3 regions of the Isoptericola sp. NPDC058082 genome follow, and region 2 is predicted to be linked to each of the others. Evidence: riboswitches for the same ligand, from Rfam matches in the RefSeq annotation. Region 2 holds a riboswitch; each other region holds the start of a gene.
What was found. Region 2 has a riboswitch for thiamine pyrophosphate ahead of ACFVS0_RS18540 (ECF transporter S component). Riboswitches for the same ligand answer to the same signal wherever they lie in the genome.
Positions count from the first base shown of each region.

Region 1: it holds a riboswitch for thiamine pyrophosphate, as region 2 does, so the genes downstream of both, ACFVS0_RS02650 (bifunctional hydroxymethylpyrimidine kinase/phosphomethylpyrimidine kinase) here and ACFVS0_RS18540 (ECF transporter S component) in region 2, are expected to answer to the same signal.
Region 3: it holds a riboswitch for thiamine pyrophosphate, as region 2 does, so the genes downstream of both, ACFVS0_RS10055 (thiamine ABC transporter substrate binding subunit) here and ACFVS0_RS18540 (ECF transporter S component) in region 2, are expected to answer to the same signal.

Region 1 is NZ_JBHVSQ010000001.1:564,452-567,712, forward strand. Features, by position in the region: gene ACFVS0_RS02650 (bifunctional hydroxymethylpyrimidine kinase/phosphomethylpyrimidine kinase) at 1-1,535, opposite strand, end outside; TPP riboswitch at 1,526-1,668, opposite strand; gene ACFVS0_RS02655 (hypothetical protein) at 1,797-2,468, shown strand; gene ACFVS0_RS02660 (YcnI family protein) at 2,557-3,261, shown strand, end outside.
Region 2 is NZ_JBHVSQ010000018.1:628-3,888, forward strand. Features, by position in the region: gene rsfS (ribosome silencing factor) at 1-340, shown strand, start outside; gene ACFVS0_RS18530 (histidine phosphatase family protein) at 337-1,026, shown strand; tRNA gene ACFVS0_RS18535 (tRNA-Ala) at 1,119-1,191, shown strand; TPP riboswitch at 1,355-1,466, shown strand; gene ACFVS0_RS18540 (ECF transporter S component) at 1,460-2,098, shown strand; gene ACFVS0_RS18545 (ATP-binding cassette domain-containing protein) at 2,103-3,261, shown strand, end outside.
Region 3 is NZ_JBHVSQ010000006.1:2,977-6,237, reverse strand. Features, by position in the region: gene ACFVS0_RS10060 (ABC transporter permease) at 1-333, opposite strand, end outside; gene ACFVS0_RS10055 (thiamine ABC transporter substrate binding subunit) at 330-1,409, opposite strand; TPP riboswitch at 1,481-1,585, opposite strand; gene ACFVS0_RS10050 (DUF4235 domain-containing protein) at 1,742-2,008, shown strand; gene ACFVS0_RS10045 (PAS domain-containing protein) at 2,034-2,813, opposite strand; gene ACFVS0_RS10040 (sulfite exporter TauE/SafE family protein) at 3,012-3,261, opposite strand, start outside.

The DNA of each region.
Region 1 (3,261 bases), on a different contig from region 2:
ACCGGGTCGGCCGCCGCGGCGGCGCGGCGCAGGATCGCGACGGCCTCGCGCGTCGCGTCCGCGAACGCATCGTCCGCGTACGTGCCCAGCCACGCCCCGTACGGGTGACCCGGGTGGTCGCGGGCGGCCAGCCGCTCCCCCACGTCCTGGTAGATCCAGTAGCAGGGCAGGACGGCGGCGACGAGGGTCGCGTAGTCGTCGCCGGCCGCGCGCAGGTGGTCGAGGTACGCGGCCGTCGTGGGGCTGGCGGGCACGTCCTGCGGCTCCCCGCCCAGCCAGCGGGTGTGCAGGTCGAGCTCGGTCACCAGCGCGCCGTGCGCGCCGCCGGCCCAGAACGCCTGCTCGGCCCGCGTGGGAGCCAGCTCGCTCGCCCGCGCGAGGCAGCGCGCGTAGTCGCGCAGGTAGAGCGCGTCCTGCTCCAGGTACGTGCGGAAGTGGTCGGCGTCGAGCGTCCCGTCGCCCAGCGACCGGACGAACGCCAGGTCGTCGATCGCGGCGCGCACGCCCGCGGCGTCGTCCCACCAGCGGGCGACGACGTCCTCCGCCCCGTCCTGACCTGATGCCCCGCCCACACCGGACGCACCGGCCGGCGCGAGCGGCTCCGCGCCGCCGGCGCGCAGCCCCACCAGGTGGTCGATCGGACCGTTCCCGCCGCCGACCCGCAGGGCCTCCCCGGCCCGGATCGCCGCGGTCAGCCAGGCCTTCGTGCCGCGCAGCGCCTCGGCCCAGTCCCCCGTGCGCGCGTACCGCGCGGCCAGCCCGCTGGACAACGAGCAGCCGGTGCCGTGGGTGGAGGTGCTGGTCAGGCGCGGCCCGGGGAGCTCCGCCAGCACGCCCTGCGGCCCGACGAGCGCGTCCGGGGCCCCCGCCCCCGTCGCGCCCGTCCCCGAGGGGCCCAGGTGGCCGCCCTTCGCCACCACCAGGACCCCGTGCCGGGAGGCCAGGCGCCGCGCCTGCTCGAGCGCGCCGGGCCAGTCCGCGGCCGACGGTTCCTGCGCGAGGACCGCGAGCTCGGGCAGGTTCGGCGTCACGACGTCCACCCGGGACAGCAGGTCCCGCACGGCGTCCTCGGCCGCCGGGTCGAGCAGGCGGTCCCCGCTCGTGGCGACCATCACCGGGTCCAGGACGACGGCGGGTCGCGCGCCCGTCGCGCCGGGCGGCAGGGCGTCGAGCCAGGCGGCCACGGCGTGGGCCACGGGGGCGGAGGCGAGCATCCCGATCTTCACGGCGTCGACGGCCACGTCGTCGGTGACGGCGTCGAGCTGCGCGGCCAGGAACGCGGCGGGCGGCACGTGCACGTCGCGCACCCCCCGCGTGTTCTGCACGGTCAGGGCCGTGACGGCCGCCATCCCGTAGCCGCCCGCGGCCGCGATCGACTTGAGGTCCGCCTGGATCCCGGCGCCCCCGGACGGGTCGGACCCGGCGACGGCCAGGACGCGGGGGCGACTGCCCCTCGTCGGCGCCGGGGCCGCGGGAGCAGGGGCGGTGGAGCCGGCGCTGCCGGCGGAGCTGTCTTCAGGTGCACGCGCACTCATGTCGACATCCCTTCGCTAGTACGAGCTAGATCAGGTTCGACGGGTGTGTTCTCAGCGCCCGCCGGCCGGGTCGCGACGTCGTCGTGACGATGTCGCGGCGATGACCGGTCGGGACGCACCCCGTGTCGTGCCGCCCACCGTAGCCCAGGCCCGCGCGGGCGGCGGGCGGCGTCCCGCGGCGCGTGTCGGCGTCATGCCGCGCCTCGCCAGGCGCTCGCGCCGCAGGCCCGCGGCCTGTTCGCAGCACGGTAGGGTGCGGGGGTGCCCGTGGTCGTCCGTCGTGCGCGCGAGCTCCTCGTCGCCGGCACGACGCTCAGCATCGCGGCCGCCGCCCACCTCCTGGCCGGCGGCGCGCTCCCCGGGGCACCCCTCGCCTGGCTCGTCGTCGTGGCGCTCACGGCACCGCTCGCGGTGTGGACCGCCCGCCGCCGGCTGACGCTCCCCCGCCTGCTGCCCGCGATGGTCGCGCTCCAGCTCGTGCAGCACACGACCCTGTCCGTGCTCGGCGCGGCGGGCACCGGCGCCTCACCCGCGACCCTGCTCACGACCCTGCCCTCGACGCCGGGGGCCGCGCCGGACGGGCACGCCCTGCACGCGCTGGGCCCGGGCTCCCTCGGGCCCGCGACCGGCGGCGGGCTGCACCTGCACCACGCGGACGACCCCGGGACGACGTCCTGGATGCTCGCCGCGCACGCTGCCGCGGTGCTGCTCACCGCCCTGCTGCTCGCGGCGGGCGACCGAGCGGCCGTCAACGTCGCGGGCCAGCTGCGGCTCGTCGCGGTCCTCGTGCTGGGCCCGGCGGCGCCGCCCGTCGTCCGCGAGCCCGCCGTCGTCGTCGGGCGCACCTGGCACCCCCTCCGGGCCCGCGCCGTCCGGCGCACCCCGCCACGAGGCCCCCCGCTGCTCCCGGGCGCCCTCGTGCGCGCCGCCTGACCCTGCCCTGGTCCGTCGTCGGACGGGGGCGGGTCCCTCGTCGACCGACGACCCCTGACCACCCCTGAGCACCAGGAGCAGCACACCCATGTCCAGGACCATCCCTGCCCTCACCCCTGCCCTCCGCGCGCGCCGCTTCGCCGGCGCCGCCGCCCTCACCGTGCCGGCCCTCGTCCTCGGCGCGGCCGCGGCCTCCGCGCACGTGACCGTGACCCCCGACGCGGCCGAGGCCGGGTCGTACGCCACCCTCACCTTCAAGGTCCCGAACGAGTCCGCCGAGGCCTCGACCACCGCCGTGAAGGTCGACCTCCCCACCGACACCCCGTTCACCAGCGTGTCCGTGGAGCCCGTGCCGGGCTGGACGGCGAAGGTCACCCAGGCGCCCCTGCCCGAGCCCGTGGAGGTGCACGGCACCACCGTGACCGAGGCGCCGGCGAGCATCGAGTGGACCGCCGACGACGCCGACGCCGGCATCGCTCCGGGCGAGTTCCTCCGGTTCACCGTGTCCGCCGGTGCCGTCCCGGACGGCGTCGAGGAGATCGCCCTGCCCGCCACGCAGACGTACTCCGACGGCGAGGTCGTCGCCTGGGACCAGGAGGCGACCGGCGACGCGGAGCCCGACCTCCCAGCACCCGTCCTGCAGGTGCTCCCGGCGGCCGAGGACGGCGGCCACGGCACGGCGTCGGCAGCCGGCGCCACGCACTCGGCCGCGGACGCCGGCGCAGACGCGGGCACGGACGCGGGCACGGACGCGGCGGCCGACGACGACGCCTCCGGCACCCTCCCGCTGGCG
Region 2 (3,261 bases):
GCTCACCGACGTGTTCCTCATCGCCTCCGGCACGAACGAGCGCCAGGTCTCGGCGATCGTGGACGCCGTCGAGGAGGCGATGTTCCTCGCCGGCTCCAAGCCGATCCGTCGGGAGGGCAAGGCGCAGGCACGGTGGGTGCTGCTGGACTTCGGGGAGGTCGTCGTCCACGTGCAGCACGCCGAGGACCGCGTGTACTACGCGCTCGAGCGGCTGTGGAAGGACTGCCCGGCGGTGGAGCTGCCGGAGGACGCGCGCGGCGGTGACGGCGCGGCGGCCGCCGCCGAGTACGGCGACGGCGGGGGCGACGGGGCGATCCGTCTCGCGGGCGACGAGCGGTGACGGCCGGCACCGTCGTCCTGCTGCGGCACGCCCGCACCGCCTACAACGCGTCCCTGCGGCTGCAGGGGCAGATCGACATCCCGCTCGACGAGGTCGGGCGGTGGCAGGCGGCGGAGGGCGGTTCCGCGCTCGCGTCGTCGCACCGCGCGACGCGCATCGTGTCGTCCGACCTGGGGCGCGCCGTCGAGACGGCGACCGCGTACGCGGACGCGCTCGGCGGGCAGCCCCTGGTCACCGACGAGCGCCTGCGTGAGCGCGGCTTCGGTGCCTGGGAGGGCCTCACGGGCGCGGAGCTGCAGGAGCGCTGGCCCGAGGAGTACGCCGCCTGGCGCCTGGGCGCGGAGCCCGTGGGCGCGGGGGCCGAGACGAAGGCGGCGGTCGCGGAGCGCATGGCCGAGGCCCTGGCCGAGCATGCCGGGGACCTGGACGACGACGCGACGCTCGTCGTCGTGTCGCACGGCGCCGCCATCTCGCTGGCGGTGACGGCGCTGCTCGGGCTCGACCCGACCACGTGGCGCGGGCTGTCGGGGATGCACAACGTGCACTGGTCGCACCTGCACCGTGCGGGCGAGGGTGCCGTGCCCGCCTGGCGCCTCGTGGCGCACAACGTGGGCGCGGGGTACCCCCTGGACCGCTGGCAGGCGGGGCCGGACTGGAATTTGGAACCTGGCCCGAAGTCTGCCTAAGATATCGACGTTCCCGAGGGGCGCAAGCCCGGAGGAACGCACCGAATCAGACGAATCGCCCGGTCGCCCGTCGGCCGCGAGAGTCGGTTCTCGGGGCTGTGGCGCAGCTGGTAGCGCACCTGCATGGCATGCAGGGGGTCAGGGGTTCGAGTCCCCTCAGCTCCACCCCGACGAGAAGGCCCGGAACCACACGGTTCCGGGCCTTCTTGCGTGACCAGGGGTTTCACGGTGCGGGACGCCCTTGCGTCGACGCCGTCGTCGCCTAGGGTCGGACCTGCGGCCGCGTCGTCGGCCGCCGTGAGGTCACACCTGAAGTCACATCTGAAGACACCCATGACAGGGGAGCGCCGTCGAAGGGGCGCTGAGAGTGCGGGCACAGCCGCAGACCCTTGGAACCTGCTCCGGTTAGCACCGGCGAAGGGAGTTACCTGGAATGTCCGCGCCCACTTTCGCGCGCAGCGCGTCCCTGCGGTACCGCACCGTCGACCTCGTCACCGTGGCCATGCTCGGCGTGGCCGTCGGTGTCGTCTTCTGGGGCTGGACCCAGCTCTACCACCTGCTCTCCGCCGGGCTGGCGGTCGCCTTCCCGCCGGCCACCGGGCTGCTCGGGGGCGGCTGGCTGCTCGGCGGCGTGCTGGGCGGCCTCATCGTCCGCCGTCCGGGCGCGGCGCTGCTCACCGAGGTCGTCGCCGCGAGCGTCGAGGCGCTGCTCGGCGCCGGCTGGGGCTTCTCGGCGATCGTCTCCGGCGTCGTCCAGGGGTTCGGCGCCGAGCTCGTCCTCGCCCTGTTCCTCTACCGGCGGTTCGGCGCCGCGGTCGCGGCCCTGGCGGGCGCGGCGGCGGGCGCGTGCGGCGCCGTGTACGAGTGGTTCGCGTACTACCCGGACTGGGAGTGGGGCTTCCGCCTGGCGTACCTGGGCCTCTTCGCGCTCTCCGGCGCGCTGCTCGCCGGCCTCGGGGGCGCGGCGCTCGTGCGCGCCCTCGCGCGGGCGGGCGTGCTCGACGCGTTCGGCCCGGGTCGCGACCTCGCCGACCGCGCCGTCGACCGTGCCGTCGACCGCGCGCCGGCCTGACGGCGTGGCGCACGACGACGTCCGGGTTCGCGTGCGAGGGCTGTGCTGGCGGCCCACCGGGCGCCGGGCCCCGACGATCGAGTGCCTCGACCTCACCGTCGGCGCGGGGGAGCGCCTGGGGCTGGTCGGTCCCAGCGGGGCGGGCAAGTCGACCGTGCTGCACGCCCTGGCGGGCGTGCTGGGCGACCCGCTGCCCGGCGAGCTGTCCGGGACCGTCCACGTGGACGGCGGGGTGGGGCTCGTCCCGCAGGACCCGGGCTCCGCGGTCGTCGCGGCCCGGATCGGCCGGGACGTCGCCTTCGGCCCCGAGAACGCCGGCCTGCCGCGGGACGAGATCTGGCGCCGGGCCGGGGAGGCTCTCGACCGGGTCGGGCTGCGCCACCCGCCCGACCGGCCGACGTCGGCCCTCTCGGGCGGCGAGCTGCAGCGGCTCGCGCTCGCCGGGGCGCTGGCGAGCGCGCCGGGCCTGCTGCTCCTGGACGAGCCGACCGCGATGCTCGACCCCGCCGCGGCGGCCGAGGTGCGCGCCGCCGTCGTCGGCGCGCTGGAGGGCTCGGACACGTCCCTCGTCGTGGTCGACCACCACGTCGGGCCGTGGCTCGAGCACCTGGACCGCGTCGTGGTGCTCGGACCGGGCGGCCGGGTCACGCACGACGTCGCGCCCGCCGCGCTGCGCGACGTCCCGTCCGCCCTGCGGGACGACCTGACGCGCGCCGGCGTCTGGCTGCCCGGCGTGGCGGCGCCGTCCCCGCTGTCCGTTCCCGCGGCGCTGGTGGCGCCGGACGTGCCCGGGCCGGACGTCGTCGTCGCCGGCCTCCGCGTCGACCTGGTGACCCGCGGCCTGCGCGGTCGCACCACGACGCGTGCCCTCGACGGCGTGGCCGCGCGGCTGCCCGCGGGCCGCCTCACGTCCGTCACGGGGCCCTCGGGGGCGGGGAAGTCCACGCTCGTCGCCACTCTTGCGGGGCACCTGCGGCCGACGGCCGGCGAGGTGCGGGGCGTCCCGGGGCGGACGGCCCGCTCGGAGAAGCTCGCGCGGTCCTGCGGGTGGGTACCGCAGCACCCGGAGCACGGCCTGCTCGCGCTGCGCGTGCGGGACGAGGTGGAGCTCACCGGCCGGCGCCTCGGCGTCCGGGTGGACGTGGACGCCGTGCTCGCGCTGC
Region 3 (3,261 bases), on a different contig from region 2:
GTACGCGCCCGGCAGGCCCAGCAGCACCGACAGCAGCGTGCCGGTGAGCGCCTGGGCGAGCGTCTGCCCGACGATCCGCCACGTGCGCTCCTGGGACAGCACCTCCGCGAAGCCGGACAGGTCGAGCGTGCGCCCCGCGGTGGTCTCGGTGAAGAACCCCTGCAGGACGAGCGACACCACCGGCCACGCGAAGAAGACCGCGAGGAAGCCCAGCGGCAGCACGACCGCGGCACCCCAGCCCAGCCACGCGCCCCACCGGTCGGCGCGCCACCGCGCCGCCCGGGAGGCCGGGCGGGCGTCGCTGCGCAGGGCGCGCGGCACGGGGCGCGTCAACCGACGACCGTCGCCGTCCACTGCTCGATCCACTCGTCGCGGTGCGCGGCGACGTCCGCGGGCGCCACCTCGAACGGCTCGTCGGCCAGGGGGGCGAACTGCTGCCAGTCGGCGGGCAGCTCCACGTCCGGGTCGGCGGGGTACATGTACATCTGGCCGGGCACGTCGGCCTGGAACTCGGGCGAGGTGAGGAAGTCGACCAGCTGCTTCGCGCCGTCCGGGTTCTCCGCACCGGCCAGCACCCCCGCGTACTCGACCTGCCGGAAGCAGGTGTCGAGCATCGCGCTGGTCGTCGAGGACGTCCCGTCGTCGCTCACGGTGAACGCGGGCGACGTCGCGTAGGACAGCGCGATCGGCCGCTGCCCGCCCTCACCGGCGCCGGAGAAGTCGACGTAGTACGCGTCCTCCCAGCTCTCGGCGACCTTGACGCCGTTGTCGCGCAGGTCGGCCCAGTAGGCCTCCCAGCCGTCCGTGCCGAAGGCTCCGATCGTCGCGAGCAGGAACGCGAGACCGGGCGACGACGTCGCGGGGTTGGTGACCACGGTGAGGTCCTGGTACTCCGGCTTCGCGAGGTCCTCGAGCGTCGTCGGGGGCGTGACGCCGTGCTCGTCGAACCAGCCGTCGTCGAGGTTCATGCAGACGTCGCCCACGTCGACCGGCGTCAGCGTGCCGGCCAGGTCGTCGGGCGCGTAGGCCGCGACCTCCGGGGCCAGGTCGGCGGGCTGGTACTCCTCGAAGACCCCGGCGTCGACGGCCCTCGACGCATAGGTGTTGTCCACACCGAAGACGACGTCGCCCAGCGGCGCGTCCTTGGTGAGCACGAGCTGGTTCACCAGCGTGCCCGCGTCGCCCGGTGCCACCTGCTCGACGGTGAGGCCGGACTCCTTCTCGAACGCGGCCAGCACCTCGTCGGAGACGGCGAACGAGTCGTGGGTGACGAGCGTGACCGTGCTCGACGCGCCGCTCCCCTCGTCCGCCGGCGACCCGCCGCCGCACGCCGCCAGCAGCGGCAGCAGCGCGACGGCCCCGACCGCTGCTGCCGCGCTCCTGGTCCTGGTCGTGGTGCTCAGCGTCATGCTGTCCTCCTCAAGGTGCGAGAAGGGGGTCCTGCGGGCGCCCGGCACCGTCGTGGTGCTGCCGTCCGCAGGGAACGAGATTCCCGACTTCCTCCACCGGTGCTAACCGGGTCAGGTTCGAGGGTCTGCGGCGGTCCGCACTCTCAGCGCCGGTGGGCGCTCCCCTGTCGTATCAGCACGAGCCTACCCGTCGACACCGCGCTACCGTGGTCCCGTCCTCGGCCTCGGGGTGTGACGTGCCTGACGTGCCGTGACACCGCCCGTCGGCCGTGGACGCCGGACCAGGACGACGCCCCGGCGGTAGCACGCCGGGTCAGACCGAGGGAGAGCACGTGACGGACACCGAGCAGCCGCTGGGCGTGAAGGTCGGCACGGTGGTGCTGACAATCGCCGCCGGATGGGTCGCGCAGAAGCTGATCGGGGTGGTCTGGGAGCGGGCGACGGGCAACGTGGCGCCCACCAACCTGGACGACGACGAGCTCTCCATCGTGCAGGCGGTCACCTTCGCGGCCGTCTCGGGCGGCGTCGCGGTGCTCGCGAAGCGCCTCGCCCGCCAGGGCGCCGGGCGCGCGGCTGCCCGGTTCGTCTCGGGCCGCTGACCCGCTGATTCCCCGCGCGGTCCCGTCAGTGGCTCGCGCGGGGACGACGGCGGGCCAGCTGCGCGTCGTGGCCGTGCGGTCGGTCCACCGGCCGCACGGCGGCGAGCGCGCTGCTCAGGCGGTCCGCCGCGTCCTTCGCGGGCGGTGCCGACCGGACCACCTCCGCCGCCGTGAGCGCGGCGTCCCGGTCCCCGACCGGTCGCGCGAGCTCCTTCATCACCTGCTCCCCCGCCGACTGGGCGGACACGCCGACCTGCGCGCCCGCGTCGGCGAGGACCTCGGTGGCCACCGACTCGTCCACGCCGCAGACGGCCATGATGGCGCCCTTGGCCTGCTCCGCGGCCGCGGCGGCGACGAACGCGCGCGAGACGGCGCGGTGCGCCTCGCGCTCCAGCGCGTCGCGCACGACCGGGCTCGCGTCGATGACGTAGCCGACGATCTGCGACGACGCGCCGTCGCTCCCGTGCCGTCCCTGACCCGTGACGACGACCGTGTGCGTGCGCCCGTGGTCGTCCACGACGCGGTGTGCCCCCGAGAACGGCCGCCCGGCACCCAGTGCGACCACCGCCGTCCGGGAGAGCCGCTCACGGTCGTCCGGGTGCAGGTGGGCGCGCAGCACCTCGGGCCCCGGCGCGACGGAGCCGGGCTCACGCCCGAAGATCCGGAACACCTCGTCCGACCACCACCACTCCCCCGTGGCGACGTCGACCCGGTACCGGCCCACGAGCAGCTGGCTCCCGGCACCCAACAGCTCCGCGAGGGCGACGAGCTCGCGGCGCGGTGTGTCGTTGGGCGTGCTGGACATCGAGGACCACCCCCAGTGCCGTGCAGCTGGGTCCGGCGCGCAGTTCTCCTGGCTCCACCACGGTACCGGGACGGCACGACACCGCCACCGCACGACGGGTGACGTGCGGTGGCGGTGCTCGGTGGTGCGGTGCCGGTGCTCGGTGGTGCGGTGCCGGTGCTCGGTGGTGCTGTCGGCGCCCGTGACGGGTTCGGACCGTCAGGCGACCGTCGTCGCCGCCGCCTCCGGCTGCTCGCCGGCCGCCTCGGCCCGCTCCTCCGCGACCGCCTTGCGGTGCTGGCCGAAGGAGTAGACGACCGCGGCGGCCCAGCCCACGGCGATGATCGCGAGCACCAGGGTGCGCACGCCGTCGCTCACCGGGAACGAGTCGAGGGACAGCAGGGTCCGCACGTTGGTGAGGACGATGATCCCGCCGACGGCGGAGCCGAGGACGCGCGGCGGCACCAGG